Regions from separate parts of the Mesobacillus sp. S13 genome, predicted to be linked through region 1. Evidence: riboswitches for the same ligand, from Rfam matches in the RefSeq annotation. Region 1 holds a riboswitch; each other region holds the start of a gene.
What was found. Region 1 has a riboswitch for lysine ahead of LGO15_RS18015 (aspartate kinase). Riboswitches for the same ligand answer to the same signal wherever they lie in the genome.
Positions count from the first base shown of each region.

Region 2: linked by a shared signal. The riboswitch ahead of LGO15_RS20780 (Na+/H+ antiporter NhaC family protein) and the one ahead of LGO15_RS18015 (aspartate kinase) in region 1 are both predicted to bind lysine.
Region 3: linked by a shared signal. The riboswitch ahead of LGO15_RS03770 (amidohydrolase) and the one ahead of LGO15_RS18015 (aspartate kinase) in region 1 are both predicted to bind lysine.

Region 1 covers NZ_CP084622.1:3,509,270-3,519,569, forward strand. The annotation lists gene racE (glutamate racemase) at 1-318, opposite strand, end outside; gene LGO15_RS17970 (MarR family winged helix-turn-helix transcriptional regulator) at 329-787, opposite strand; gene gerE (spore germination transcription factor GerE) at 975-1,199, opposite strand; gene LGO15_RS17980 (acyl-CoA thioesterase) at 1,338-1,805, opposite strand; gene LGO15_RS17985 (class D sortase) at 1,929-2,510, opposite strand; gene LGO15_RS17990 (hypothetical protein) at 2,662-2,847, opposite strand; gene sdhB (succinate dehydrogenase iron-sulfur subunit) at 2,900-3,661, opposite strand; gene sdhA (succinate dehydrogenase flavoprotein subunit) at 3,668-5,425, opposite strand; gene LGO15_RS18005 (succinate dehydrogenase cytochrome b558 subunit) at 5,524-6,132, opposite strand; gene LGO15_RS18010 (YslB family protein) at 6,588-7,043, shown strand; gene LGO15_RS18015 (aspartate kinase) at 7,486-8,718, opposite strand; lysine riboswitch at 8,871-9,048, opposite strand; gene uvrC (excinuclease ABC subunit UvrC) at 9,118-10,300, opposite strand, start outside.
Region 2 covers NZ_CP084622.1:4,042,995-4,053,294, forward strand. The annotation lists gene LGO15_RS20765 (M23 family metallopeptidase) at 1-274, shown strand, start outside; gene LGO15_RS20770 (methionine/alanine import family NSS transporter small subunit) at 315-419, opposite strand; gene LGO15_RS20775 (sodium-dependent transporter) at 416-1,927, opposite strand; gene LGO15_RS20780 (Na+/H+ antiporter NhaC family protein) at 2,179-3,765, opposite strand; lysine riboswitch at 3,909-4,093, opposite strand; gene yunB (sporulation protein YunB) at 4,160-4,918, opposite strand; gene LGO15_RS20790 (HD-GYP domain-containing protein) at 5,015-6,124, opposite strand; gene LGO15_RS20795 (YunC family protein) at 6,458-6,760, opposite strand; gene LGO15_RS20800 (bifunctional metallophosphatase/5'-nucleotidase) at 7,171-8,541, opposite strand; gene LGO15_RS20805 (DUF72 domain-containing protein) at 8,608-9,456, opposite strand; gene sufB (Fe-S cluster assembly protein SufB) at 9,822-10,300, opposite strand, start outside.
Region 3 covers NZ_CP084622.1:724,446-734,745, forward strand. The annotation lists gene LGO15_RS03750 (GntP family permease) at 1-284, opposite strand, end outside; gene gntK (gluconokinase) at 598-2,133, opposite strand; gene LGO15_RS03760 (GntR family transcriptional regulator) at 2,126-2,854, opposite strand; gene LGO15_RS03765 (nuclease-related domain-containing protein) at 3,308-4,213, opposite strand; lysine riboswitch at 4,322-4,500, shown strand; gene LGO15_RS03770 (amidohydrolase) at 4,651-6,249, shown strand; gene LGO15_RS03775 (methyl-accepting chemotaxis protein) at 6,360-8,105, shown strand; gene LGO15_RS03780 (hypothetical protein) at 8,340-8,534, shown strand; gene LGO15_RS03785 (alpha/beta fold hydrolase) at 8,803-9,597, opposite strand; gene LGO15_RS03790 (alpha/beta hydrolase) at 9,759-10,300, opposite strand, start outside.

The DNA of each region.
Region 1 (10,300 bases):
CGTTACCTTGATCGCTGTCCTCGCACCTGGCTGAATGACACCTAACACTGGAATCGAGAGTTCATTCCTTATTTCGTCAAGTACCACGGCAGTCGCTGTATTGCATGCGATGACAAGCATTTTAATATTCTTTTCAAGCAGGAATCGGGTCATTTGCCAGGTGAATCTCTTTACTTCCTCAACTGGCCTTGGTCCGTACGGACAGCGAGCCGTATCACCGACATAGATAATCTGTTCATACGGGAGCTGCCTCATCACTTCCTTGGCAACCGTTAACCCACCTACTCCTGAGTCAATGATTCCGATTGGTCGATTCAAAAAACTCGCCTCATTCTTCTCGCATTTCTTGATGTAATTTCGCTAAGCCCTCTTTAAGGGATAATATTTCATCACCTGAAAAGTCCTTCAAAACTTCTTGAAGGTATAACTGTCGTTTCTTGATCACTTCATCGATGATCCTTTCACCTTCGTCCAAAAGATGGATGCGGACTACACGTCTATCATTGGGATCCTTCACCCTGACAACAAGTTCATTCTTCTCCATCCTGTCCACCAGATCTGTGGTTGTACTGCAGGCAAGGAACATTTTATTCGACAGTTCCCCGATCGTCATATCCCCGTCCTCAAATAGCCATTGCAGGGCAATGAACTGGGGAGGGGTGATCGTGTAATTGCTAAGAAGTTCGCGTCCCTTCTGCTTAATGATGCCTGATATGTACCGTAAATCCTTTTCGATATCAGCTACTGTCTCCAGCCCCTTATTCTTTTCTACCCCTTCAAGTTTCATCCGTAACAACTCCTAAGAATTCTTTTTCCTTTATCATAAACTTGTTTCCAAGCTGAGAAGATTTTATCTATTGCCCTTATTTTCTACTTTTTTCGAGCAAATTTCAAGACAGAATTAAGTTTCCCTTCTGTTTTTACCCCTTTAAACATCTTAACCGGCCCCCCTTATCCAGGTCGGCCGGTCATGATTAAAGTTCTAGCTCTCCCATACGCAGGAGCTCTACAACAGCTTGGGAACGCCCCTTTACACCAAGCTTTTGCATGGCGTTTGAAATATGGTTCCGAACCGTTTTTTCGCTGATAAATAATTCACTAGCGATCTCTTTTGTTGTTTTGTCTTGTACTAACAGTTCGAAAACTTCTCTTTCGCGTTTAGTGAGTAATGGCTTGTGAGTATATTCATTTTCCTTCAAGTATTGTAACCCTCCTTGCCTTCGCCAGCTGTGAACTGCGGGGTGGGTATAAATTTAGTCAAAATATCATATGTGAAGGAAAGAGGTGTAGTGACAACATTTAAGGGACTTCATGCCAATTTTTTTCAGACGTAAATCTTATTTAAGAACTGATTTTTTGCTTTCCAAGAATAATTGCCTCATTTCCTCTGTCCAGGATACTCCCTTTCCCGTCCTCTTGGAAATTTGTACAATTGTTCCCCTGCCAGTCAGACAAATCGAGCCATCGGTTTTTTTGACCATATAGTGAAGGTCCACTGAGGAATTTCCAATATAGTTGGCTTTCACAAATATTCTAAGGTCTTCATCAAAGAAAATCTGGCTAACATAATCACATTGCAGATCGGCAACGACCGGAATCGTCTCATTCTCTGGTTTCACCCAATCCTGCATGAATCCCTGGCTCTTGAAGTATTCAATCCTCGCCTGTTCAAAATATGTAAACGGAACAGTGTTATTTAAGTGCCCGAACATATCGGTTTCCGAAAACCGAACCTTCACCGGATAAAAAAAATCAAATTCCTCTTCCCAGCTTACAATCTCATTAATGTACTCCATCTTTTTCATGCTGAAACCTCCCGTAAAATGAATGAACATTCATTCTTTTCTTTATTATAAATTTATTTCGTTGTTTTGGGAATAAAAAAGGAAAAACAAACACCAGCACAGGAAAGTTCCAGGCTGGTTTATCTAGTTTTCATCCAATATTCTTTTTGCATAGATGATATATCTGTCGGGTGCATCGCCAACATAACTGAACGGGTAGCAGGTTGTTAAAATGAGCTCTTCTTCGGTATTTTGGAGGGTAATGATACTGGTATCATCTGCGCTGACGATTTTTGTGCTCGTTATCTCATACGTATAATCACCATAAGGCATTTTCATCGTCAGTTGATCACCCAATTCAAGGTCCCCTGCTTTTCGGAAAACTGTATCACGGTGGCCGGAGAGAACGATTTGTCCATTTTCCTCAGGGTAGAAGGAGCCTTTATAATGGCCAACACCCTTCTCGAGGTCGTCGGCATCCGTTCCCTCCACTATAGCCAATTCCGCTTCTATCTTCGGTATAACCAGCAATCCGGAAGCCTCTCCGGTTTCAGGCATGAATTCTTCTTTTGTAGCCTTTGGCTTATCTTCCTTAACCAATTCTTTCGCCGTTGCCAGGGAAATCTTCTCCTGCTGTTTTATGTCCCACAGCTGAAATAATCCTATCCCTAGGACAATCACTCCACTAATGACAATCAGGATTGCCAATATTTTTGTAAATTTCATATACCGCTCCTAATTATGGCTTTTAAGAAAAGTATATCAAGAGAACCAGACTGGAAAAAGCACTATTTTAGCTAAAAGAAAAACCTCCTTTCCAGGGAAAGGAGGTTCGTTCTTATACAAAGTATAAAATTTTTCACACCTGGATTAGTGTCTAGCTCCAGCGCCTAGACCCTCGAGTCGCTTGTCTAATGTCGCCTCCTAGAAACTCCGAAACTTCAACTCCGCCGCCAGAAGCAAAAAGCGCTTCTTTGTCGGAGTCTCCAGTTTCTGCGTTTCTGGACAGTCGGCTATACATTTCGATTTCAGTCCGCCCAATGAAGTCAAAGAACGACTTCACTGGTCGGCCCTCCAGCGCTTGTCGGGTCTGAACAAGGCGCTTGCGCTTTTCTTTAAACTTGATCGCTTCCGAAGAAGTTCTTGAATGACTGGAATGTAGTATCACGGTTCAAGGCTGCGATCGATGTAGTCAATGGAATGCCTTTAGGGCAAGACTGGACGCAGTTCTGTGAGTTACCACAGTTCGCAAGTCCGCCGTCTCCCATGATTGTTTCAAGTCGCTCGCCTTTGTTCAAAGCACCTGTTGGATGGGCATTGAATAGACGAACCTGTGATAACGGCTGCGGCCCAATGAAATCGGACTTGTCGTTTACGTTAGGACAAGCCTCAAGGCAGACACCGCAAGTCATACATTTTGAAAGTTCATAAGCCCACTGGCGCTTTTTCTCTGGCATACGAGGTCCAGGTCCAAGATCGTAAGTGCCATCGATTGGAACCCAAGCTTTAACGCGCTTCAATGAGTCGAACATACGGCTGCGGTCAACCTGAAGGTCACGGACAACCGGGAATGTTCTCATTGGCTCAAGCCTGATCGGCTGCTCAAGCTGGTCAACCAGCGCTGAGCAAGACTGGCGCGGGCGGCCATTGATGACCATAGAACACGCACCACAAACTTCTTCAAGACAGTTCATATCCCAGGCAATAGGTGTCGTTGCTTCACCTTTTGAGTTCACTGGGTTACGTCGGATTTCCATCAGTGCCGAAATGACGTTCATATTTGGACGATAATCTAATACAAACGTTTCATCATAAGGGGCTGAATCAGGAGTATCCTGACGGCTGATTACAAAAGTAACAGTTTTATTCTCTGACATGCCTTATTACTCCCCCTTCTTCTTAGAGTAATCGCGCTTACGCGGTTGGATTAATGAAGTATCTACTTCTTCATAATGGAATGCTGGAGCAGAGTTTGCATCAACAAACTTCGCCATAGTAGTTTTCAAGAAGTCCTCATCATTACGATCAGGGAATTCCGGTTTATAGTGAGCCCCACGGCTTTCGTTACGGTTATAAGCACCGATTGTGATAACACGTGCAAGCTGAAGCATGTTTTGAAGCTGACGTGTGAATACAGCACCCTGGTTGCTCCACTTTGCAGTATCGTTAATATTGATATTCTTATAGCGCTCCATCAACTCGACGATTTTCTCGTCTGTTTTCAGAAGTCTGTCGTTGTAGCGAACAACCGTTACATTGTCCGTCATCCACTCGCCAAGCTCTTTGTGAAGGACATATGCATTCTCAGTGCCATCAAGTGACATGACGTTGTTCCATTTCTCTTCTTCCATCTTGACAGCATCATCGAATAGGGCAGAAGAAATAGCGTCAGAGCTCTTCTCAAGTCCATTGATGTAACGGATCGCATTTGGACCTGCTACCATTCCGCCATAGATTGCTGACAATAATGAGTTGGCTCCAAGACGGTTCGCACCGTGCTGTGAATAATCAACCTCACCTGCAGCAAACAAGCCAGGAATATTGGTCATTTGATCATAGTCAACCCATAGTCCGCCCATAGAATAGTGAACAGCAGGGAAAATTTTCATAGGAACTTTTCTTGGGTCATCGCCCATGAATTTCTCATAGATTTCAATGATACCGCCAAGCTTGATATCAAGCTCTTTAGGATCCTTATGTGAAAGGTCAAGGTAAACCATGTTCTCACCGTTGATGCCAAGCTTCTGGCTTACGCACACATCAAAGATTTCACGTGTTGCAATATCACGCGGTACAAGGTTTCCATAAGCTGGATACTTCTCTTCAAGGAAGTACCACGGCTTACCATCTTTGTACGTCCATACTCGTCCACCTTCACCACGGGCAGATTCACTCATCAGGCGGAGTTTGTCATCCCCAGGGATTGCTGTAGGGTGAATCTGGATGAATTCACCATTAGCGTAATAACCGCCCTGCTGGTAAACGATCGCAGCAGCTGATCCCGTATTGATAACAGAGTTCGTTGTTTTACCGAAAATGATGCCAGGGCCTCCAGTTGCCATGATGACAGCATCAGCAGCAAATGATTTGATTTCCATTGAAGTCAGGTTTTGTGCTACGACTCCGCGGCACACACCTTCCTCATCCTTAACTATTCCAAGGAATTCCCAGCCTTCGTACTTTGTGACCAAACCAGCCACTTCATGACGGCGAACCTGCTCATCCAAAGCGTATAGAAGCTGTTGTCCAGTTGTAGCACCAGCAAATGCTGTACGGTGATGCTGAGTTCCTCCAAAGCGGCGGAAATCAAGCAAACCTTCTGGCGTACGGTTGAACATGACACCCATACGGTCAAGAAGGTGGATGATTCCAGGCGCTGCTTCAGCCATTGCCTTAACTGGCGGCTGGTTCGCAAGGAAGTCCCCGCCGTATACTGTATCGTCAAAGTGCTCCCAAGGAGAGTCACCTTCACCTTTTGTATTTACTGCACCGTTGATTCCGCCCTGTGCACATACAGAGTGGGAACGTTTTACCGGCACTAGAGAAAACAGTTCAACAGGAGTTCCTGTTTCTGCAACTTTAATTGTAGCCATTAAGCCAGCCAAGCCGCCGCCGACTACGATCACCTTACCTTTACTCATCGTGACTCACTCCCTTAAATCCATGTCTGTCTTTAATATCCGTTCAATAGTAATTCTTTTTCCAGCATAGGCTTCGGATTGCAGCCCGTGGAAACAGCTTATACAAATGCCAGGATTGCGCGGACACCTACGATGGAAAGCGCAATGAAAACTCCGATCGTTACGTAAGTGGAAATCACTTGTGAACGCGGTGTTACAGTAATTCCCCAACTCACGAAGAATGACCATAATCCGTTCGCAAAGTGGAAAGTTGTAGAGATGACACCAATCAAATAGAACCATAGCATGAATGGAGAAGATAGGATCGTCTCCATCATCTGGAAGTTAACTTCTGCACCAAATGCTGCCGCGATACGAGTTTCCCATACATGCCAAGCTACGAAAATCAATGTAATCACACCAGAAACACGCTGTAGCATGAACATCCAGTTCCTGAAATAGCTATATTGGCCTATATTGTTTTTCGCTGTAAAAGCAATATAAAGACCATAAATCGCATGGAATAATAATGGTAAGAAGATAATGAAAATTTCTAAAAAGTACCTGAAAGGCAACTGCTCCATAAAATGTGCTGCGCTATTGAATGATTCTTCTCCCCCTGTAGCGAAATGGTTGACTACAAGGTGCTGCATAAGGAAAAGACCCACTGGAATGACACCCAGCAAAGAATGCAGCCTCCGCCAATAAAACTCTTGTCTACCTGCCATAAGTATACCCCCCTGAAATTTGGCCGTGATGTTCGGGCTTCTCTCCCCATCTCTATTAACCTAATAGACTGATTCAACCCAACACCGTAAAATAAGCATTTCTTACAATTATGTGACATGTTCATTTTACTCCCATCATAATAGAGCGTCAAGAAAACGGATACATAAAAATGCTTATATAAATAAAATTTTTAAAATATATTGATATTGTAAAAATCCCTCTTTCTAATTATTTAAACGTATGAAAGAGTATATTAAAATAATACTATTGCCTATAGGAACCGACTGATTAAAAAATTCTCGATACAATAATTTTGACTATCCCAGTTTCGGGTATGGTATAAATATGGAAAAAGTTTATCGAATTTCATAGACCATGCAAAATTTAACAACTTTTTAATTTAATGTTTTCGCGGCAAATTGTTTATAATAGAGTGATAGAAAGAGGGGAGAACATGAGTGAAATAACTACTTCTGAGCAAAAAAACGATAGCGATCCACTGGCTGTCCCTGCGTTTGGATATGAATTGATCAAGGAAGTCCTACTGCCGGAACTGCTTGGCAAAGACACAGCTGAAATCCTGTATTGGGCCGGAAAACGCCTCGCCCGAAAATATTCATTATCAACCCTTGACGAAACCATCCGCTTTTTCCAGGATGCCGGCTGGGGCACACTGACCATCAAAGAAGAATCCCGAAGAGAAATGGTGCTTGAACTTAGCAGCGAGCTCATTTCCTCCAGACTGAAAAACAATCCTAACGCTACATTCCAGCTAGAAGCAGGTTTCATTGCCCAGCAAATGGAACAGCAGAAAAATGTTACAACCGAAGCCTTCGAACACCCCAATAAAAAATCAGCGAAAATCTTGTTCACGATCAAATGGGATAAGGGTGATTTGATTGGCGAATGATGTAGGGAATCGGCATCGTCTCCTAAAATGATATGATAGCAAGGGTTACTGCGCCCGAATTTGGTTGATCTAGGCGCAGTAACCCTTTTATTATGACTGGGAATTGAGCGACTCTGATTTTTCAGACTCCTAGCCCTTTGAATTTGCCGGAAACTAGGGAAGTTGCCTTTGCATGTGCCCGGTTAATCTATATCCACCTTAAACCGGGCACGCATTTCTCTTTTATGTTTCCGTGAGCACCCGTTTTTTCTTTTCACGGGCACAAGATTCATTCTTTTGTGACCAAGAACTCCCGTTTTTCCTTTTCACTGGTAAATATCGGTGAAACCCTCCTGTTCTCCCTGATCACCAGGCTCCTAATCCAGCTGACACTTACCTGCCAGCACTTGTACAAAAAGCTTTCCCGATTCAAACACCAGGAAAGCTTCTTATAGCAACTCTCTTAATTCGTCTTAACCGCTTCTGAGTATAGTTCAAATGCTTCGTGCAGTGATTCAACTGCGTTTACCATTTGTTTTTCATCAACGACGGTTGAAACCTTGATTTCGGATGTGCTTACCATTTTCACCTGTATGCCGTTTCCTTCGAGGACTTCAAACATTTTTGCGGCCACGCCAGGATTGGAAACCATGCCTGAACCGACGATGGACACTTTTGCGAGGCCTGTTTCAGATTCAACGGCCTGGTAGTTCAATGTTTCTTTATTACGTTCCAATACATCCAGTGCTTCTGGAAGGTCGTTGCTCTTGATGGAGAACGAGATATTGGCTAATCCTGCTTCTGTTCGGCTCTGGACGATGATGTCGACATTGATGTGGTTCTGGGCAAGTGTTGTGAATATGGTTGAAAGTCCTTTTAATGAAGTGCTGACTCCAAGGACTGATACTCTCGTGATTTGGTCTTCAAACGCTACTCCACGTACGATTAGATTCTGTTCCATTTCATTCTCCTCCTCGATGATCGTGCCTCTTTCTTTTTCCATGCTGGATCTTACTTCAAGTGGCAATCCATAGTTTTTCGCGAATTCCACCGCGCGCGGATGGAGCACGCCTGCCCCTAGATTGGCCAACTCTAGCATTTCATCATAGGAAACGCTCAGCAGCTTCCTCGCACTTTTCACATACCTTGGATCGGTCGTGAACACGCCGGTCACATCTGTGTAGATATCGCATTTATCAGCTTTCAGTGCCGCTGCTAAGGCAACTGCAGTTGTATCTGAGCCTCCGCGGCCAAGTGTCGTGATTTGCCCATCATCCGTAACACCCTGGAATCCGGCGACAATGACCACCTTGCCAGTCTCTAAGTCCCTGGCAATCCTGTCTGTATCAATATCGACAATCCGGGCGTTGCCGTGGACAGCTTCTGTTTTGATTCCAGCCTGCCAGCCTGTATAGGAAACGGCATCAATGCCATTTTGCGACAGTGCCATTGAAAATAGCGCGATCGTAATTTGCTCGCCTGTTGTCAGCAGCATGTCCATCTCTCTTTTCGATGGCGCGCTTGAAATATCATTTGCCATATCGACAAGATGGTCTGTCGTCTTGCCCATTGCTGATACGACTACAACCACATTATTGCCATTCTGCAATTCTTCTGCTGTCCTGCTTGCCGCATTCCTGATTCTTTCTACATTGCCGACCGATGTTCCACCGAATTTCTGTACAATCAATCCCATAGGTTTCCCCTGCCTCTTCATTCTGTATTTTGCCTTTAATAGAGTTTCCATGACTCCGCCGCATATGTAATTCTGTCAAAAATTAGCCCTTAAAAACAGAAAAAGCAATGGAAGTGGCTCCCATTGCTTGATAAACGTGTATATACGCTGCAACATGAGATAGCACTCCAAGATGGCAATCTTGACAATCCAGCGTTTGTTCAACGAAGGACCAGCGTGAAAATGGATAGGCATTTTCTCACTTCGGCGAACATCCCCTTTCAAAGCCCATCTCTGAATCCTAAAATTCTCCAGACTTTTACTCTTGAAGCTCGCACCTCTATCTTCACTTTAATGCTCTAAAGTGATAGCTATATGAAATTTTTATCATTATAGCACACCTAAAAATAGAATGCTACATTAATCCTGCAATTTCTGAAAGAGTTCCTCTGCAACATTTGCCGGCAGACCGGCAGCGTTCAATTCTTCCACAGAGGCTTCCCTCATTTTTTTCACCGAACCGAAATGCTTCAACAGGGCTTTTTTGCGCTTTTCGCCTATGCCTGGAATATCATCGAGCAAGGACTGAAAAGCACTTTTGCCTCTTAGCTGGCGGTGGAAGGTAATCGCGAACCGGTGGACCTCATCCTGGATTCTCTGCAGCAGGTAAAATTCCTGGCTGTTACGGGGCAGTTCGATCACCTGCAGCGGATTTCCATAGAGCAGCTGGGAGGTCCTGTGCTTATCATCCTTGGCCAGCCCAGCGATTGGAATATCAAGTCCCAGCTCATTTTCTAGTACATCCCGTGCGGACTCGATATGTCCTTTACCGCCATCGATGATAATCAAATCCGGGAGGGGCAACCCCTCTCTCAAGACACGGGTATACCGGCGCCTTACGACTTCTCTCATTGATTCATAGTCATCCGGGCCCTTGACCGATTTAATCTTGTATTTGCGGTACTCCCTTTTTTCCGGCTTGCCGTCGATAAAAACAATCATCGCTGATACCGGATCGGTTCCCTGGATATTGGAGTTATCAAAAGACTCGATTCGGTGAGGAGTGTAAATGCCCATTTGTTGGCCAAGATTTTCAACAGCCTTGATGGTACGCTCCTCATCGCGCTCGATTAACGAGAACTTTTCTTTCAGGGCAATCCCTGCATTCTTGGATGCCAGGTGGACAAGCTCCTTCTTCTTTCCGCGCTGTGGTTTCAGGACCTTTACTTCAAGCAGCCCTTCTGCCAGTTCAAGATCCACGCCCTCCGGGACCAAAACTTCCTTCGGTTTGAAATGCTCGTTTTTCGAATAAAATTGTCCCAGGTATGTGAGGATATCCTCTTCGGGTTCATTGTGAATTGGGAACATGGAAACTTCTCGCTCAATCAATTTCCCCTGACGGATGAAGAAGACCTGTACACACATCCAACCTTTATCAACAGCATAGCCAAACACATCGCGATCCGTAAAATCAGTCGTTGTCATCTTTTGCTTTTCCATCGTTGCCTCGATATGGGCGATTTTATCGCGAAATTCCTTCGCTCGTTCAAAATCCAACTCTTCAGCGGCGGCAGCCATTTTAGCACTCAAATCTTCCTTGATA
Region 2 (10,300 bases), 530 kb from region 1:
CGGCATCCGCGATATCAATAATACCTACCATTATTATGCCCATCTGAGCGGCTTCGCGAAGGAGCTCAAAGTCGGGCAAATCGTCGAACCAGGCACGGTCATTGGCGGTGTTGGCAGCTCCGGATACGGACCACCGGGGACAAGCGGAAAATTCCCTCCCCATCTCCATTATGGCATGTACAAAGATAATGGCTATACCGAATGGTCCTTTGACCCCTACCCTCACTTGAAATTATGGGCAAGGCAGGAAAGAGCGAACCTGAAGAAAAAATAAGCATTCAAAAAGGCCAACCATTTCGGTTGGCCTTTCCATTTTATGAACGGGCTTTCTTTACAGCATACAATACACTTGCTGCAAGTCCTCCCCAAATAATGACCATACCAGTGACCATCATTGCTACTGCGCTAGCATCCATCATTTAGCAACCCCCTTGTCTTGTGGAACTTCATATAGAGCTGCATCCCACTTCTTTGCCTTTGCGAAAATAAATCCGATTAAGATCGCACCGATTGCGACAAACCATCCGTAATAAACATTGAACATAACCGGATATCCACCATAGCTCGTTTTGATATCTGTCATGATATTCATGACCATCATGATTCCCAGTACTACTGGAGTGATATATTTCAAAGAAATCACCCACCAGCTTCCAAGTCGGATATCCGAGATGGCATCAGCATGGTTTTGCAAGTTGGTCAGTTCCTTGGCTACCCATACGATGAAGACTACTTCTACCAGACCTGCCAGAGCGACACCATAGTTATTGATGAACGCATCTGCTGTATCAAGGAAATTCAAGCCGCCCTGTGTAGCGAACAGGATGGAGATCAAGGCAGACAAACCGCCGCCGATTGCAACAGCCTTTGTACGGGAAACATTGAATTTGTCCTGTACGCCGGCAACATAAGTCTCAACAATTGAGATCAATGAAGAAAGTCCAGCCAGCGTCAAGCTCACGAAGAACAATACTCCAAACGCGGCACTGAATGCCGGCAACTCATTGATGATTTGCGGGAATACCGCGAATGCCAGGATTACTCCTTTGCTTACCACTTGGTCAATTGGCTGGCCCTGCTGCATGGCCATGAAGCCCAATGCTGCAAATACCCCGATACCAGCCAGCAACTCAAATGATGAGTTTGCGAATGCTGTAATGAATGCGTTGTTTGTGATATCAGATTTCTTTGGAAGATAGCTTGAATACGTGATCATGATGGCAAATGCAATGGATAAAGAGAAGAAAATTTGTCCATAAGCTGCAACCCATACTTTACCATTAAAGATCTGGCTCCAGTCTGGCTTGAAGAATGCGTTAACACCATCAATGGCTCCATCCAGGGTTAATGCGCGAACGACGATTACAAAGAATAAAATAACAAGTGCAGGAATAAAAATCTTGTTCGCAACTTCGATCCCTTTCTTGACTCCCTTGAACAGGATACCAAGAGTGATGACCCAAACAATGACCAATGGAAGGAATACACCAGGTACGATACTTCCAACCTGACCAGCGTCAACTACTTTTAGATAATCACCGACTAGGAAAGTCAGCGGATCGTCTCCCCATTGCTTGCTTAATGAGAAATAAGCGTAAGACATTGCCCATGCGATGATGACTGCATAATAAGTCGAGATGACAAAAGATACGGCGAGCTGCCACCAGCCAATCCACTCAGCACCTTTACGCATTCTGAAGTAGCTTAATGGTGCAGAACCACGGTACTTATGACCAATTGTGAATTCCAAAATCAAAATCGGAATACCTGCTGTCAAGAGTGCGAATAAGTATGGGAAGAAGAATGCTCCCCCGCCATTCTCATAAGCTACTCCCGGGAAACGCCAAATATTTCCCAACCCGACTGCCGATCCTACCGCGGCAAGAATAAATCCCGCCCTTGTTCCCCACTGTGGACGATTTTCCATTTTTAATCCCCCTCGCCTTCTAATCACCTGGAAAATATTGATGAATTAGAAAGTTTTATATTTTCAGATTATTTAGTCTAGGAATAGTATAGCTAGTTTTTAATTGCTTGTCAAAATATTATTTTCGTCATAATAAAAATATTCCTAAAAAATTTTTCCCAACTATACCAACTACCCTATTAATCAAGATTCTATTCCCACTTTCTTGAAAATATGAAAAAGACTGTCTGAGAATCAGACAGCCTTAAACATTATTCTGCAAGATTTTCTTTTAACATTTCTTCCTGGGTTGTTTTACTTCCGAAGATGAAAGCAAAAGCAACAAGCAGGATTGCCACCACCGCAAGTGCAGCCACCGTGCTTCCAGTGAAGCCAATGACCAGGAATCCGACAGATGCTATCGCAGCGGAAATCAAAGCGTAAGGCAGCTGGGTCATGACATGATCTAAGTGATGTGAGCCAGCGCCGGTTGATGAAAGGATCGTCGTATCGGATATTGGTGAGCAGTGGTCACCAAATACCGCGCCCGCCAATACAGCGGCCAATGCTGGCAGCATGATCGTGATATCAGCTGCAGCAGCGATATCCCCTGCAATTGGCAGCAGGATGCCGAATGATCCCCATGAAGTACCTGTTGAGAAAGCCATGATTCCAGCTACAAGGAATAGCAGGAACGGCAGGAATGCGATATTGATATTAGAGCTTTCAACAATACCAGCAAGGTACTTACCCGTTTCAAGTCTTCCAATCAGATCAACAATCACCCATGCGAAGACCAGGATATAGATAGCAGGAAGCATTGATTTAATGCCTTCAACAAGTCCTTTTCCAAAAACATTGGCATTGACGCCTTTTAAGACAACTGCCTGTCTAACAAAGAAAATCAACGCTACAGCAAGGCCAAGCAATCCGCCAGTTACAAGAGACTTAGTAACATCTGTGTTTTCAAAAATCCCGAAAATGGTTACGTCTCCTTCAACAGCGCTTGCGCCAGTCCAAAGCATCATGCCAACCGTTCCAGCGACAAGAGCAACAATCGGCCATACAAGGTCTCCAACTGTTCCTTTTGTGCTTGTAGGCAGGTCATCCTTCAGTTCCCCCGGTACAGGCTTGTCCTGAGGAACGACAATCCCTTCTGTGATTGCACGTTCTTCATGCTTTTTCATAGGTCCAATTTCGACATTTCGTAGAGCTACAATAAAGACCATCGCTAATGCTGCAAGTGCGTAGAAGTTCATTGGTACAATTTGCATGAATCCTGAGAACGCACTATATTCATTAACACCATGTGCAGCAAGGATTGTACCGATCAAAGCGATAATGTATGCACCCCAGCTGGAAATCGGGGAAATGACACACATAGGAGCTGAGGTTGAATCGATAATATAAGCAAGTTTAGCACGGGAAACCTTTTGGCGGTCCGTAATCGGACGTGTAACTTGGCCGACTGCCAGAGCATTGAAATAATCATCAATGAAAATAATAACTCCTAAAAATGCACCAACAAGCTGTGCTCCGACTCTTGTTTTTACACGCTTCATCGCCCATTCTCCAAATGCGCGGCTTCCGCCAGAAATGGAAATGAACGCAGTGATCGTACCCAATAATAATAAGAAAAGGATAATGTACAAGCTATATGTGTTCAGTTCTCCATCTGCGACGACAATACCCATGGCTGCGTCCCACATAATAGCAAATGTTTCTCCGATATTGAATTCAGCTAGCAAAAAAGCCGCTGCGATGATGCCTGTCCCCAATGATAACAGTACTCGTCTGGTGATGACTACCATCAGGATTGCCACTAATGGCGGCAACAATGAAAAAATTGTGTTTTCCATTCTTTCTTTCTCCTCCTTGTTTTTGACAGGGGGAAACTTTTACATGAAAAGAGTTTAGTTGCTTTCTTTTAAAAAAATACAAAAAAGGGCAACGATAGAGAACATTCTATCGCTGCCCTTAATAAGCAACTAGTGTCTCCATCACGATCTGTAGCTCCCCATTATGGATTTACCTCCATAATGACAGTGATACTCTTGTTCAAAGTATCCCCAGCAATAAAAAATGTGACTCACTTTGTTATTGCTTCGGCAAGATTCCCTTTTAGCTGTGGTCAACGTTGTCATCCTCACACAGCTTACTCTTGAATCCTGCGCCTCTACCCCATCGGAATGATGTGGTTTATTATTCAATTGGTTTTATAATATAACAATATCGGTAACTTGACAACTGTTTTTATTCTCCAGGAAGCTGGATGGCTGGTGATGTATCTCCTCCACCATTGTAAAACTGCGGAACTTTTCCTGGGTAGTAGAAACTGCCAATCGGAATGTTTTCTTGGACCGTAGCGATTTCGGTCGCAAAAGGAATGATAATCTGAACATTCACTTTTACTCTAACCGATACATTGATCAGTGTATTGTTTATTCCATGTTCTTCTGTTTCCCAGACAACATCGGCTGTCACATCACCGATTGCATTGAATTTTACTGGAACTCTCGGGCCCATATTACCTAGTAGTGCATTATTGGTTGCCTGGCCCAATGGAACATAATAGATGATGCCTGCTTCCCTGTCTTCTTCATCGGTGACAAGCTCGACATCTGATAGCATCTCAAGTGAGGTGAGATTCCCTCTTTCTGCTTCCTTCAGGTTCATTTGCACAATATTAGTTGTTTCTGCCTTTACCCTGTTGATGATTTCTGTATTGAATTTTACTACAGTGGTCGTTCCGCCATCGACAGGGACGAATTCTATCACCTTATCAATATCCATCCCGCTGGCGATTTTTTTATTGATGGCCTTATTGATCACCAGGGTGGCAATCTTTCTTGTCTGGGATTCTGCATATTTCATCAATGTGGGCTCTAGCCCTTTATCTATGATCCAGAGTCCTGCTGCTGTTGAAAAGGAAAAAAAGACGAATGTCAGCAGGAATACATACCTGAAAGGCAAGGGCCCTTTCCGAGGCAGCCGCCGGCCGAATTTTGCCAAAACAAATCCCCCCTCTAAAGCTATATGTATGCTTTAAAGGGGGGAACTAGCCTAAAAATATAATTAACTTTGTACTGCTACATGGACTAGATAAAATTAATAACTATTGGCGTACTCGTATTTAATGATTGTATCGCAACTGACAATCATTAGTGATAAGCTGGACTTCAGGTCGAGGTGATATGGCTCCACTCTTTGCCCGTTTTCCTCGAGTATACGGACAACAGGCCGCTCACTCAAGCCAGGATTCTGCTCGGCCACTACTCCCTTCCGCCCATCACTCAGGATGACAGTCAGACCGACCGGATAGATCGCCACAGCCCTGCGGAAGGCATCGACCACTTTTGGATCAAACAGACTGCCTGCCCCGGAATAAAGGATTTCCAGGCCTTCATGCGGCAGCATGGCCGGCCGGTATACTCTGTTAGACGTGACGGCATCAAACACATCCGCTACACCAAGTATTTTTCCGAACAGGTGAATTTCGTCCTCCTTCAATCCGCGCGGATATCCTCCGCCATTCAACCGTTCATGATGCTGAAAAGCACAGTGAGCGACAATCAGCGGGACAGTCGGAATATTCCTCAGCATCTGGAATCCGTCCTCGGCATGGGCCTTGATGATCTGGAATTCTTCCGCAGTCAGCTTGCCTGGCTTCGATAAGATTTCCTCAGGCACGTTCATTTTGCCAACATCATGTAAAATCGCACCCAGCCCAAGCTGCTCAAGCTCCTTGGGGGTCAGCTTCATTTCAATCCCGATTGCCAAAGCATACAATGTGACATTCAGGGAATGGGAAAAAATATAATGGTCATGCAAGAATACATCGGACAGCAAGTTCAGCAGTTCTTTGCTCCTTTGCAGCTCATCAAGCAAATCACTGATCAGCTTCTTGAAGGTCCTTGCTGATTTTTCAAGTACAAAGGTCTGCGAAACCTTTGTATCCAGTTGAATTTGCTTGAACGTACCTCCGATTGTCATAATTGCATTGACGCGTAATTCATCTGATATGGAATTTTTCACGATGATATCATCTGTGTCAGGGTCTTTGATATAGATATAGTCAATACCAAACTCTTCTAGACGTCTAAGGATCTTTCCCTCAAGCCGAGCGCCCACGTTCAAAAGAACTTGGCCCTTGTCATTATGAATGGCTTTTCCGAGTAAAGCCCCTTCCTCTACCGAAGTGGTGGCTACGAGTCTCATGTTAATTCCCACTTTATCTGTTAGTTGAGGTGGCTGAATCAAGCCACAAAATAAGAAAATTTTACATAAAACGACAATATTTTCTTTATATTCTATCACAATAATTATAGCTGTGGTGACACCTTTTCATTTTTTGAGTTGGGAAAAAAGCAGTTCAGTTATTATATCGGATGCCAACATTTCTTCTTAACCATTGCCATCATTTATTCACAATTATTAAGAAAAGCGCAAGCACCTTGGTCAGCCCCGACAAGCGCTGGAGCTGGACAATTCTCGAAATAGAATTTATACATCTTATCTATATAAAAAGACAGCCATTCAGGCTGTCTTTAGTTAATTCATGAGCAGCAATGCTTCTTTGCCAATCATGCCTTTTATGGCGCCAAGGTTCTCCGCTTCATATGTTACGGATTCCAGCGGGGCTTCAAGCAATTCTTCGATTGTTTTTACGCCAACCGCCCTGCCGGCAATCACCTTCCTGCCTTTTAGTTTTTCATTGAGAAGAGCGACATCGAGAGCGCCGCACATAATATAACCCTTGTCTCCTGTAACGACTAACAGGTTTGTTTTCGGCAGTTTTACAGAAATGCATAAAAATGTCCTGCCTTCTATCTCAATAGGTGACATATCGATCATGATCACAACTCCCTCCTTCAATCCCAATAACACTCTATGACAGAGAAGGAGAAAGCGTGATATTTTGCTCATATATTGATGTGCGATGGCTGGTTATTTTTGTTGCTGCTATTGTTGAGAGAGGTATGAGAATTCATAAGCGGATAATTTCCGGCTATTGTATATAGAGGACGCTCATGAAGCATTCATAAGCGAATAAATTCCGTCTAAAATTAATAGAGTACTGGTTTGAAGCGTAAATAAACGGAGATATTCCGGTTAACTGCAAAAAATAAGACAAAAAACTACGATTTGGATGAGATAAGCGGAAAAACGACCCTTATTTTTAAAGAAATAAGGGTCATTTCAAATTTAAGCGGAATTGTTCCGTCTATTTTCTATACAAACAACAATCATTTTATTGTACGATTCTAAAGAGACGCAAGCTTCCACTCAAGCAAATTGCGAAGAAACTCGGGCAGCCAGTATCGTTTTTCCTCAGCCCGCTGAATTTCCGGGAAAAAGCGGCCAAAGGTGAACATATCAGGGATGGCCAGCGTATAGTGCTCTTTTGCTTCAATCAGCTTGCCATTGATGAGAATCTGCGGATAATTCCCCTTTTGCTGAAACTCAATTCCATCGTATTCCATGACCCCCATGACGGTACCGCGGAAGCCCAGGCCCTTAATCTGAAGATGTGGCCATTTCTCATCCCTGGTCTGCAGGAGCACTTCTTTTAGCTCTGCTCCTGACATCCTGATTGTACAAGGATTGATCGGATGCGGGCAGATTTCGAGCAAATCGAATTTCGTTACATTTCCCTGCTTCAGTCCCTTGAGAATCATCCCGGCATTCATGAACGCACAATCGGCATCGCACCATTCCCGCAATGCCTGAGTGAGCATCTTTGAAAGCTTCGAATGCTGAAGAGGATCTGCCTTTAAATCGTCTGGCAAAACAGCCACTGTTTCTGCCATCAGCTCTTTGCCTTCAAAGAAATATCCTTCGGCCATTTCCCGTTCATCTTGAGCCTGATCCGCCTCATTCATATCATAGAGAACGGCTTTCCTATGTATAATTTCCTTCGTCTTCCCATCAAGCTTCAAGGTCACATGGCCAGTATAGTAGCCAAACTTCCCGGCTCCCGCCAGCAAGCTGGATCCAACTTCTTTGCCCTCATGTAAAATATGATGGGTATGGCCGCCAAGAATGACGTCAATCTCAGGGAACATTCCGGCAATCAGTTCATCATCATGGATTCCAAGATGTGAGAGAAGGATAATGAGGTCGGTTTGACCCTTTAATTGAGCGATGCAATTTTTCAACTCTTCAATTGGGTCATTCAGCTTCCAGCCCAGCTGTTCATAAAACCGGCCAAAGTTCACTGTGACGCCAATGACCCCAATTCTCGTCCCGGTGTTGCTTATGTATACATGATATGGCTTCGCCCACTCCGGTTTATTTCCATCCTGGTAATAAAGATTCGCTACAAGCATTTCAAACTTTTTTTCAAGATACATTGAATCCAGGTTTTCAAATGGAAGAGTGATGCCTTCGTTATTGCCTATAGTCGCTGCATCGTAGCCAGCTTCATTCAAAAGTCGGCAGTTCGCTTTTCCCCTTGACGCATCAGATAGCGGGTGCCAGCGGTCCATATGATCGCCAATATCGAAAACAAGAACCTCGTCACCCATTTCCTCGTGCCAACGCCGGCGCTCGGTCACAAGCTTATGGATGCTTGGCCAGTGCTCCAAATGACTGTGCAAATCATTCGTATGGTAAATATGAATAACTTCTTCCATCTAACCATCCATCCTCTTGTTAAAGTGAATTGCCCCCCTGATTGTTGCCAGGAGGGTAAAAAATATTTAAAACAAATCAAGCTGCCTCGGGTTTAACCCTTCATATTCGATATCCATTAACTCCAGCATTTGTTTCGCATTATCAGCAGCATCCCCGCCGGAATTGTTGTTGAACAAGACGAAAACCTGGGACGTGCTCTCGTTGAGCTTTTGCAGGTTTTCTGCCCACTCTTTTAATTCTGTCTGGTTATAGCGATACAAATAGCGGACTTCACGCCAATCTTGTCCTTTTCCCTTCTTGTTCCAGCCATGGACATTCCGGCCATGAAAGCGAACAAGCACTTTATGCTTCGATGTAGATTCAAGAACGGTCGGAATCGAGCCTTCCCCTGCCTGCGGCTCATCGCAGATGCTGTGGATCCATTTTTCACTTTTCATAAAATCGAGAGTTTTCTCGCGCATTTCACCTGCAAACCAGGACTGATTTCGGAACTCGAGCGCACAGTCGATATCCCCCATCTGGTCACGGCACCAACGCAAATAGTCTACATTCTCTTTGCGCAGGTCGAACCACGGCGGAAACTGGAACAGCGTCATTGCGTGTTTATTCGCCTCAAGATAAGGTTTCAGTGATTCTTTGTACGCATTGAACATTTCATTTTTATCGGTAAAAGGAATCTCACCGCGCTGATGCCCGGTCATTCCCTGGTAAGCCTTCACTATGAATTGAAATTTATCAGGTGTATCCTCTACCCATTTCGCGGCATTCTTCACAGGCTGCACAGCGTAAAAAGAGGCATCGACCTCGACTGCCGGAAAGTGGCTGGAGTACTCCTTCAGTTTATCACGCGGAGAAACCTTGCCCTCATATAAACTGTCATGGTCCCCCCAGCCCGTTAAGCCAACAATAATCATCTGTGCACCTCCATTTTATCTTCATGATAGCATAATTAAGCGCTGAATAAGAACTAAGACATGTTCTAACCTTATTTCCCGCTTGTAGAGAAGGAAAAACATTGATGAAGTCAGGTGCTTCGCACGTTTTGGCCGATGAATACAGGTTTATTGCTGATAATCACCGCGGAGTCTGGGTTACTTTATGATATTCTCTATGGTTTGATTGATATTCTCTACGAATTTTATTTAATCTCTACGAATAGACATTGATTCTCTACGATTTCATTGTTAATCTCTACGAAATGTGCACGAATCTCTACGAATTCCATAATAATTAAAAAAAATCCACCTGCCGAGGCAGGTGGATTCCGTATTTATCTTTATTAACCGATAGAACCTTCCATTTCGAACTTGATCAGGCGGTTCATTTCGACTGCGTATTCCATTGGCAATTCTTTCGTGAATGGCTCGATGAAGCCCATGACGATCATTTCTGTTGCTTCTTCTTCGGAGACTCCGCGGCTCATCAGGTAGAACAATTGCTCTTCTGATACTTTGGAAACCTTCGCTTCGTGCTCAAGAGAAATGTTGTCGTTCAGGATTTCATTGTATGGAATCGTGTCTGAAGTAGACTTGTTATCCATGATCAGCGTATCGCACTCGATGTTAGAACGGGCGCCGTCGGCTTTGCGTCCGAAGTGGACGATACCGCGGTATGTTACTTTTCCGCCTTGCTTTGAGATCGACTTAGATACGATGGTTGATGATGTGTTTGGCGCAAGGTGAATCATTTTCGCACCTGCGTCCTGATGCTGGCCTTTACCAGCGATTGCGATGGATAATGTCATACCGCGTGCGCCTT
Region 3 (10,300 bases), 2.0 Mb from region 1:
TTTTCACCGAATTTGTTCACAAGTGTCATGGCGATTCGCTGGGCACCGCCGGAATCCGCAATTAATTTACCAAGCATCGCACCAAGACCAAAAATCAGTGCTAAGTGGCCAAGAGTTCCGCCAAGTCCAGCTTCAATTGTTTTAACAATCTCGCCAAGTGGCATTCCAAGCGCCAATGCTACGCCAAACGATACGATAATCAAGGAAATGAATGTGTTGAGCTTTAAGCCCATGATCAATAATAGTAAAGCTAAGATACCAATTGCTACAATAACCAATGGCATTGTAATTTCCCCCTAAGATGTTTGTGATCCGCTATTCGCGGGTGTTTCCCTCTGTAAAATAAAGCGCTGCCATTTTTGAGCGGGGATTAGTGTCCCCTTTGTGATAATCCCTTGTTTAACCAAACTTCTTTGTAATACCTAACCCGATCAGGCTACTTTAATAGGCCATTATTTAATCAAACTATTTACTTTGATAGTCCCTTATCGAATCAGACTTCTTGGATAGCCCTTATTTAATCAGGCTTCTTTAGTAGTCCCTTATCTGATCAGACTCCTTTGAAGGCCCTTATCGAATCAACTTCTTGGATAGCCCTTATTTAATCAGGCTTCTTTGATAGTTTGCGATTCTTGAATAATCCTGTTCCAGTGCTCTGGATAAGCTGATGAAAATCGGCACTAGCTGTCTGTATTCTTTTGCGGCTTCTTCGTTCGGCGTGTGCTTGTGGGTGCTGCCGATCATCTCGGAAGCGACTTCAAATGAGTCGATTTTCCCTGTTGCATAGAGGCCGAGGATGCAAGCACCAAGGCAAGAGCTTTCATAGCTTTCAGGTACGACTACCTCGATGTCGAAAATATCGGACATCATCTGGCGCCACACATCCGATCTAGCAAAACCGCCGGTAGCCTGAATCCTTGTAACCGGGCTTTCCATAGCTTCCGTAAGCGCTAAGAAAACGGTATAAAGGTTGAAAATGACCCCCTCTAATGCTGCACGAATCATATGCTCTTTTTTATGGGACATAGTCAGTCCGAAAAAGGATCCGCGGACATCTGGATTCCAAAGTGGAGCACGCTCACCTGCAAGGTATGGGTGGAACAGCAAACCTTCCGCACCGGGTCTTACGCGTTCAGCGATTTTCGTTAAAACGTTATAAGGGTCGATGCCTAAACGCTTGGCCGTCTCGACTTCAGATGCTGCGAATTCATCGCGGATCCAGCGAAGGACCATTCCGCCATTGTTGACAGGACCGCCGATGACCCAGTGGTTCTCGGTCAGGGCGTAGCAGAAAATCCGTCCTTTTTCATCGGTTTGCGGCTCGTCGATGATCGTGCGGATTGCACCGCTTGTCCCAATTGTGACCGCAATCTCGCCTTTGCCAATCGCATTGACGCCGAGGTTGGAAAGGACACCGTCACTAGCACCGATGACAAAAGGAGTTTCAGGGTCAATCCCGATTTGCTTCGCTAATTCTGAATTGCAGTTCGTGAAGGTCTTTGTTGTCGGTACAAGCTCTGATAATTGGTCTTTCGTGATTCCGGTAATTTTCAGAGCCTCTTCATCCCATTCGAGCTTTTTAAGATTCATCATTCCCATCGCTGACGCAAGCGAATGGTCCACCACATACTGGTCAAAGAACTTTTTAAAAATAAATTCCTTGATGCCGATGTATTTCTTCGCTTTAGCGGCAATTTCAGGACGCTCATTCACAATCCATGCAATTTTGCTTAATGGTGACATCGGATGGATCGGCGTTCCGGTGCGCTTGTAAATCTCATGTCCGTTGAGTTCTGTTTTGATCTTATGCGCCCATGCTTCACTGCGGTTATCGGCCCAGGTGATACAGGGTGTAAGCGGCTCATCATTTTCATCAATGGCAATGACGCTGTGCATCGCGCTGCTGAAGGAAATAAACGCCAGCTTTTTTTGCTGATTGTGTTTCATGATTTTCGTAATGGCAGTCAGGACCGCCATATAAATTTCTTCAGGATCTTGCTCGGCTGTTGATATATCCGGCGTATGGAGCGGGTAGCCAATGTTCTCCTGCTGGATGACTTCGCCTTTTTCGCTGAAAAGGACAGCCTTGGTACTCGTCGTACCGATGTCGACCCCTAGCATATATTCAGTCACTTTTCTCCACTCCCTTGGAAAGCGTTTGCTGCGATATCCAAAGGTCATCTACTTTACCTTGAACATCATCAAAATTTTGGTGTAAGGATTTAATCATCAGGTCGCGATTCTTCGTTTTGATGGCTTCAATATAAAGCTCGTGATTCTCGAGGATGCGATCGAAGTCTTCGTACTTTTCTTCAACCCTTGCTCGCATCGATAAAAGAATGAAAGCTTCCATGACGGGCTTCGTGTTATCCCAGATCATTCGGATGTAAGAGTGGTTGATGGCCCGGATGATCGTTTCGTGAAAAAGAACATCCTGGAGGCTGAACTCGTCGGCATCCTTGTACTTGATGGCAATCTTCATCATCTCGAGAATTTTGCTCAATTCAACTACTAGGTTGGTTGTATCTATTTTGATAAGTCGTTCAAAAACGAATGACTCAATCAATAAGCGGACATCATAAATCTCTTCAATATCTTTTTCTGTAAGGCCAATGACCACGGCACCCATTCTTTCCAGGCGGATCAGGTTTTCAGCTGAAAGAATTTTAAGCGCTTCACGGATCGGCGAACGGCTTACGTTAAAATCAGCAGCTAGTTTGTTCTCCGAAAGGATGGCACCGCTTTCAATCAAGCCCGAAATAATTTGCATCCGGAGCTCACTCGCAACCCGGTCACCCGTTGAAGCCTTAGAAAGCCATTTTTGCGGATAAAGAAAATTACTATTTTCCGTCATTTCCTCACCTTCCTGGTTAATCAAGTATACTTGTATACAAGTATTATAAAACGAATATGAAAAATTGCAAGCGTTTTCTATTATGATTATTTTGGCAAATTTTTTTGTTGTTATTCGAGGAAGGGGTAAGGAAGTTAAGGAAGATCATGATATGTGCCCGGTTATGGGAGGGAGAGCGAAAACCGGTAACATAAAGAGGAGATATGTTCCCCGTTATGGGAGAGAGAGCGAAAACCGGTAACATAAAGAAGAGATATGTGCCCGGTTATGGGAGGAGAGCGAAAACTGGGCTCATAAAGAGGTAATATGTTCCCCGTTATGGGAGGGAGAGGAAAAACCGGTAACATAAAGAGGAGATATGTTCCCCGTTATGGGTAGAAGGAGAACAACTGAGCACATAAAAAAGCCTAGATGGAAGAAATCACGATCTAGGCCCAAGTCTTGCAGAATATTTTACTCGTAATAAGTAGACTTACATTCTCCACTGGCTGATAAATTGTCTTTTAATACTCGTCTTATTGATTTTTTTGGCAAATTTCCATTGCACCAATCGTAAATAGCGGTTGTGGTTACTTTTTGACCTGGAAATAGTATTAGAAAACTTTTTAACGCTTGCAAAATAAGAGATTCAATTGAGTCTCCTGTGCCACAATAACTACATACAGCTCTTTTTTGCCTGAAACTCTCCAAAAACCCCCCGCAACCTCCACAAATAACGCCTTTCCTCAACATTCCAAAATCATAACTCGGCACTCTTGAATACGGTGATTTCGTTATATGCAAAGACAATAGAGCTTCGGCCAATTTGGTATGTTTGTTATTCAGCTTGGAAGAGGTTCTGTTCATTTTATCCATAAAGCGGTTGAGTTGGTTGGGTAGAATAATGTGTGATTTCAATGGTGCTTGCAGAAGGGCGAATTCTGGGTTAATGAACACGAGGTGAGGTTCAAGAGGAATGTAAAAGCCAAGTTCCTTTAGCAGTTGTTTTAGCAGTGATTCGGCGCGGCTTAGTTGGTGGAGGGGGTTTTTGGTTTCTTTGCCGGCGACAGTCTTGAATTTGTCTCCATCCAGATAATAGTCCCCTTCAAGATTCTTCACTTCAAAAAGATGCAACCGGTCCTGTGTGATCACAAACGAATCGATTTGAAAAAGGGTGCCATTCACTTCTAGTAACAGGTCGTTGAGAATTAAACTTTCAACTTGGTATCCCGTAAACCATTGGTCGAATTGGACTTCACCTTCATATCCTTTTTCCAGTGTCCATAGGTTTTGCGCATCTTTCTCTTCTAATTCCATTCTAGGCTTCAGAGCATGCAACAATACTAGTTCTTCTGGTTTGGTTCGTTCTTTTACTATCATATTCCACTTCCTTTCTTTTTCATTGTAAAAGAATGTCAAGCAAAAATCAGTGAACATTCTTGGACATTTATGATACTATTAACCTAATTTCATATGATCTTATCAGATCGGTGAGGTAGAGGAGCGAATAACAAGAGTAGTCCATCGGAGATCGACAATCGTTGATGGTGGCTGAAAGGGTTGTTTGCCGAAGCGTGATCAGGGTCAGACTGATTATTGCTGGGCTGCTTTCTGAACAAGGAGCAGACTGTCATGCGGGGTTTTGTGCATGGAGAACTACTGATCGAAATGGAGGATAACGTATATTGTAAAAGCAATGGTAGGTTATTTTCTGCCATTGCTTTTTTGCATGCCAGAGCTTACCAACTATCCCCCTTCTATCAAACTCCTTATGCACTCCCCAGGCATTCACATTTTATCCAAAGGGGAGAATCTTCTTGAGAACCATCTACAAAAATGGAATCATCTATACATTTAATTCACGCAATCCAATTGTACAAGCAGTGGTCATCGAAAATGGCCGTTTTATTGATATGGGAACTACCGAGGACATGGTGCTGCACTGGGGAAGCCAGGCACAAATCATTGACCTAGAAGGGAAAACGGCCACGCCAGGCCTCATCGACAGCCACCTTCACCTGTCCATCATGGCGGATAGCTTCATCAACCTTGATTTTGTGGGCGTCACGTCAAGGCATGAGATGCTGGCAAAAATTAAGGCAAAAGCTAGTCAGCTTGAGCCTGGTGAATGGATTGTCGGCTCAAGCTGGGATGAGAATCTTTTTACCGATGGAGGAATTCCGACGATGGCTGAGCTGGATTATGTGGCGCCAGCCAACCCGTTATTTTTAACAAGGACTTGCTTGCATGCGACCTTGGTCAACAGTAAAGCTTTGGAAGTGAGCGGCTATCATCCGGCGATCACAGTGCCGGAGGGCGGAACAATCTTACTCGATGAAATCACGAAACAGCCGACTGGCCTGTTCCTTGAGTCAGCGGCGAATCTGGTCAGGGCCTACATTCCTGAGCGTTCATACGATGACTGGAAAAAAGCGATGCGCCAGACGATGAATTTTGCGATGAGCAAAGGGCTGACCAGCGTGCATACGAATGACCCGCTCTATCTTGGCGGGTTGGAAAAAACATGGGATCTATTCAATGAGCTATTAAATGGAGAGCAGCTTGGCTTACGAAGTAATCTCCTGATAAACCATGAATTTTTACCAAACTTAAAAGAAGCGGGAATGTACACGGGCTATGGCAATGACACGCTGCAAATCGGTGCGGTGAAAATTTTTGCCGACGGGGCGTTTGGACGAAGGACAGCTTTGTTGTCGGAGCCTTATAGCGATGCGCCGGGTCACTATGGTGATGCGATGTATGACCAGGAGCAGCTCTATGAAATCGTGAAAGGGGCACGCGAACTGGACATGCCGATTGCGGTCCATACAATTGGTGACCAGGCGCTAGAAAATGTCCTTGATGTGCTGGACCAGTTCCCGGCTGCAGCTTATCGTGACAGGCTGATACATGCCCAAGTTCTGCGGGAGGAATTGATTCCTCGCCTGAAATCACCAAGCCGGATTGCCGATATTCAGCCGCGCTTCATTGCGAGTGACTTTCCTTGGGTTCAGGAGCGCCTTGGTGCAGAGCGGATCAAGCTTTCATACGCCTGGAAAACTTTGATGGATGCAGGCGTCATTTGTGCCGGGGGTTCTGATTCTCCGGTTGAGCCAGTCGATCCTATTCTCGGAATCCATGCTGCTGTCACCCGGAAAAAGCCAGGCGAAATTCACGATGGCTACGTGCCAGAGCAGAAACTGTCAATGGTCGACGCGTTCCGTCTATTTACAGAATTAGGAGCTTATCCAACAAACGAAGAGACGTTAAAAGGCACGATCTCAAGGGGGAAATTAGCTGATTTGACACTTTATTCGAAAAATCCATTTGAAATGAAGGATGCGGATGAGCTTTTATCGATGAATATCGAGATGACCATCATTGGCGGGGAAATCAAGTATCGAAGGCTTACATAGAGCCTTCTTTTTTTTTGAGTTTTTATAACTAAAGTCCTAAAATTTTCTGAATCTTAGCCGAAATAGAAGGTAAGAGGGGTAATTTATATTACTGGACAGGAGAGCGGAAAATGAAATTCAAAAAGAGATTCGCAAAACCACAGGTAAGATTCGCAAAACCGCAAATGAAAACCAGTGTCCGTGCCAAGTTATTGGCGGGTTTTTTTTCAGTATTGGCCTTGTTGGCTTTAGTGGCCATTATCTCGAACTTTGAGTTTAACAAAATGAACAGCCAGTACTCTTCATCTATTGAAGACCGGATGGAAAAGCTGAATCTGATTGTCGAGATGAAGGATGCCATCATGAGGGAGCAGCTTGCACTTCAAAAATATATGGCAAATGGCGATGGTGAAAGTCTGATCGAATTTGAGGGAGCTGTTGAGGATTTTAAGAAAAGCTCTAAGAAATATATGAGCACAACAGAATCCTCCGAGGGGAAAAAGGTAGGGGAAAACCTGATTGCAGCAGAAGCGCAATATTATGAAGTCGCTTCAGAGGCCTTTGTTTTAATAAGAGATGAACAGACGGTCAAGGTCCGATTGCTTATGCAGAAAGAAGGGAATCCACTCATCTTCAACCTGAATTCTGCGGCAGAGGATGCAATCGAGTACCAGCAGGATGCGTTGAATGCTACGAGTGAAACTTTATCCGGACAAGTACAGAAAGTAGCGCTGCTCATCATTTTGCTCAGTGCAGCTGCTTTTATCATCGGAACAGTGATTGCTACCTATATCAGCAGGATCATTTCAAAGCCTGTCCAGCTTGTATCACATGCAGCTAAGCAAATGGCTGACGGAAATCTGGCTATTGAAAAAATCAATGTGAAGAATAACGACGAAATTGGCCAGTTGGCAGCCGATTTCAATGAAATGGCAACAAACTTGCGGAATCTGATTTATCAAGTTAGCAGTACATCCGAGCAGGTTGCGGCATCTGCTGAAGAAATGATGGCAAGTGCGGATCAGACCAACTCGGCTACGAATCAGGTAGCAACAGCCATCCAGGAAGTTGCCGGCGGTGCAGAACTCCAAAGCAAAAATACGGAGGAAAGTGCGAGGGCCGTAGGCGAAATGTCGGAAGGAATCCAGAGGGTTGCCGTTACGACATCCACGGTCGCTGAGTCTGCGGCTGATACAACGAAACAGGCAATGCTCGGACATGATTCTCTGGAAAAAGTAATCGAGAAGATGAAGACAATCAATCATACGACAAGTGAAACGAATGCTGTCATCAAGGATTTGGATCACAAATCAGCTGAAATTGGCAAAATCATTGAGGTTATTACCGGAATCGCCGACCAGACAAACTTGCTGGCCCTGAACGCTGCCATTGAAGCAGCAAGAGCCGGTGAACATGGAAAAGGATTTGCGGTCGTCGCCGATGAAGTCCGAAAGCTTGCTGAGCTCTCAAGACAGTCGGCTAGCCAGATTTCCGGCTTGATCGAAGTGATTCAAAAAGAAACCCACCAGGTCGTTGAAATGATGAACAAAGGAACAGCGGAAATTTCCGAGGGAACTTTGTTGGTAGAAGACACAGGAAAGACATTTGACGAGATTCTAAGATCGATTGAAAATGTCAGTTCGGAAATCCAGGAAGTCTCCGCGATTTCAGAAGAGATGTCAGCGAGCGTCATGCAGGTGAACGCCTCAATCGATGAGGTGACCAAAATCGCCCGAGGCTCAGTCGCAAGCACTGCAGAAATCGCATCCGCAACAGAAGAGCAGCTGGCTTCCATGGAAGAAGTCGCTTCATCATCCGCATCACTTGCACGGCTTGCAGAGAATCTGAGAGAAATGGTCGCGAAGTTTAAAGTCTAATAGTTTGGAAGCATGGAAGCCCAAAGTGGCTTTCATGCTTCTTTTTTTGATTGGAGGGCATTTTTTCATCCGGAAAGGCCCATTTAGGAATAGATTCGGAAATAGAAATACCAATGCTCCAGCACAAGCCTACACCCCTGAAATCCACTTCCCATGTGCATTCGCCCAAGCCAAAACCATGATAAACGCATATAAAATTAATGAAGATAAAAAGAGAAGAGGGAGGTAAGCCGTATGCATGCATACAGACATCCTTATCGTTCGTACGATCAGAGGTTCGGCTGGGGCTTTGGATTGCCATTCTTAGGTGGTTTGGCTGGTGGATTATTGGGAGGCGCTTTGTTCTATCCGCGCCCTTACTATGGTGGATTTTACCCGCCAGTTTATCCGTGCTGCCCGCCGCCTAGATATCCGTTTTATTACTACTAAATCGTCAACAAACAAAGGGAATGAGCTGCTTAGCTCATTCCCTCTTTTAATGGATAAGTAAGTATAAATTTCCTCACTTAGATTTGTGTCCAGCTCCAGCGCCTATCCAGTTTTCGTCCCGGAAAGTGCTTCCTTGAGTATCTTGCGATAAGCGTCAGCTTTGAGCAGCTCGAGACGTTTCGGTCAGCCCAATGAAGTCAAAGAACGACTTCACCGGTCGGCCCTCCAACGCTTGTCGGGGCTGACCAAGGCGCTTGCGCTTTTCTAATTAACTGATGTTTGCTTGTTTGCTTTCGTGTTTATCCATGAATTCGATTGATAGCTGGTTGAATTCATCTGCTTTTTCAATATTGCAGACATGGCCGCACTGTTCAAGAATCACTAGCTCAGAGCTAGCATCCCCACGCAGATCCTCTGCCAGTTCCCTGACAAACATATGGTCCTCGGCACCTGAGATATAGAGCTTCGGCACGTCCTCGCTTTTTTCCTGGACCTTGCTGTAGGTTGCTTTCACATCACCTGCAAGAGGATACCATGCAAGGAAGTTTTTCCGTTTCATCTTATAAGCCTCCTGGATGAAAAATCTCCGGGAACTCTTATGGTTGCCACGAGGCATCAGGATCCAGGCCAATATACGGTAAAGCCACATAAAAGGAATAAAGTTCCTTACTAACCATGCGAGCTTGATCAATGATTTGCCAAATAGGTTCAATCGGGTAATCGCCCCGCCAAGGACTGCTGATCTCACTCGTCCAGGTTCCGTTTGCAGAAGATGGTGGACGATGATTGTTCCTAGCGAAACTCCGACAAAATGAGCCTTGCGAATCGAAAGGTGGTCCAGCGTCTTGAGTATCTCCCTGACAATTGAATCAAAAGAGAACCTTTCCTTATAGGAATCTATGTCAGGTGATTTCCCATGGCCAGGCATGTTGATTGCGACGATATGATATTTTTTAAGAAAAGGTTTAAGCTGCTTGTAAAAAATATTCGAGCTTCCGCCGATCCCATGCAACAACACGATGTACTCCGTGCCTTGACCTTTATATAATCTGTAATCCAGCATCCGATTCTCCTTTTAGCCGATCTAGTTGTGTCAATTAATAATACCCTTGATAGCCTTTTCAGTAAACTATTAAGGCAAAAATAACGACAGGTACCATCTGGAAGGATTGTACCTGTCAGCTTTTGAGTAGTCGAGGTAAGCATACAAGGAATCTTAATTCATCACAACGTCTTCCTAATAAACTCTAAAACTTGCGGTGCAACGTTTCTATTGGGTTCATCCTTCAACGTTCCGCCAGGGATTCCCGGGAAGATGGTGAACCAGAAGTGACCTTTGTCTGGTATTACTAGTTTTTCAACATTCACTGGTGTTTCAGCGAGTTGGGCGAAAAAATCTCTTGATTGTTTTGCGGGTACGATTGTGTCTTGTTCGCCCCAAAGCATGAGGCAGTTAAAATCGTTCAGCTCTATGAATCTAGAAATGTGTTCAGTTGGGGATGCTTCTTTATATAATTCAGGAGCTTGGCTTGGTGTTTTTCCAAAAAGGTTGCCGACGGGATCGTCGTCTCGTGTCACCTGGGTGTACTTCCACCAGGCTGTTACATCATAGACTCCGTAGACACTGACCACAGATTTGATACCTGGCTGGTCAAGTGCAAGCAAAAGGGCGAGCTGGGCTCCGCAAGAATCGCCCATTGCGCCGATTCGGCTGGTATCAATATGGTAGTGTTCACTATTTGCAACAAGCCATTTATACGCGTCAC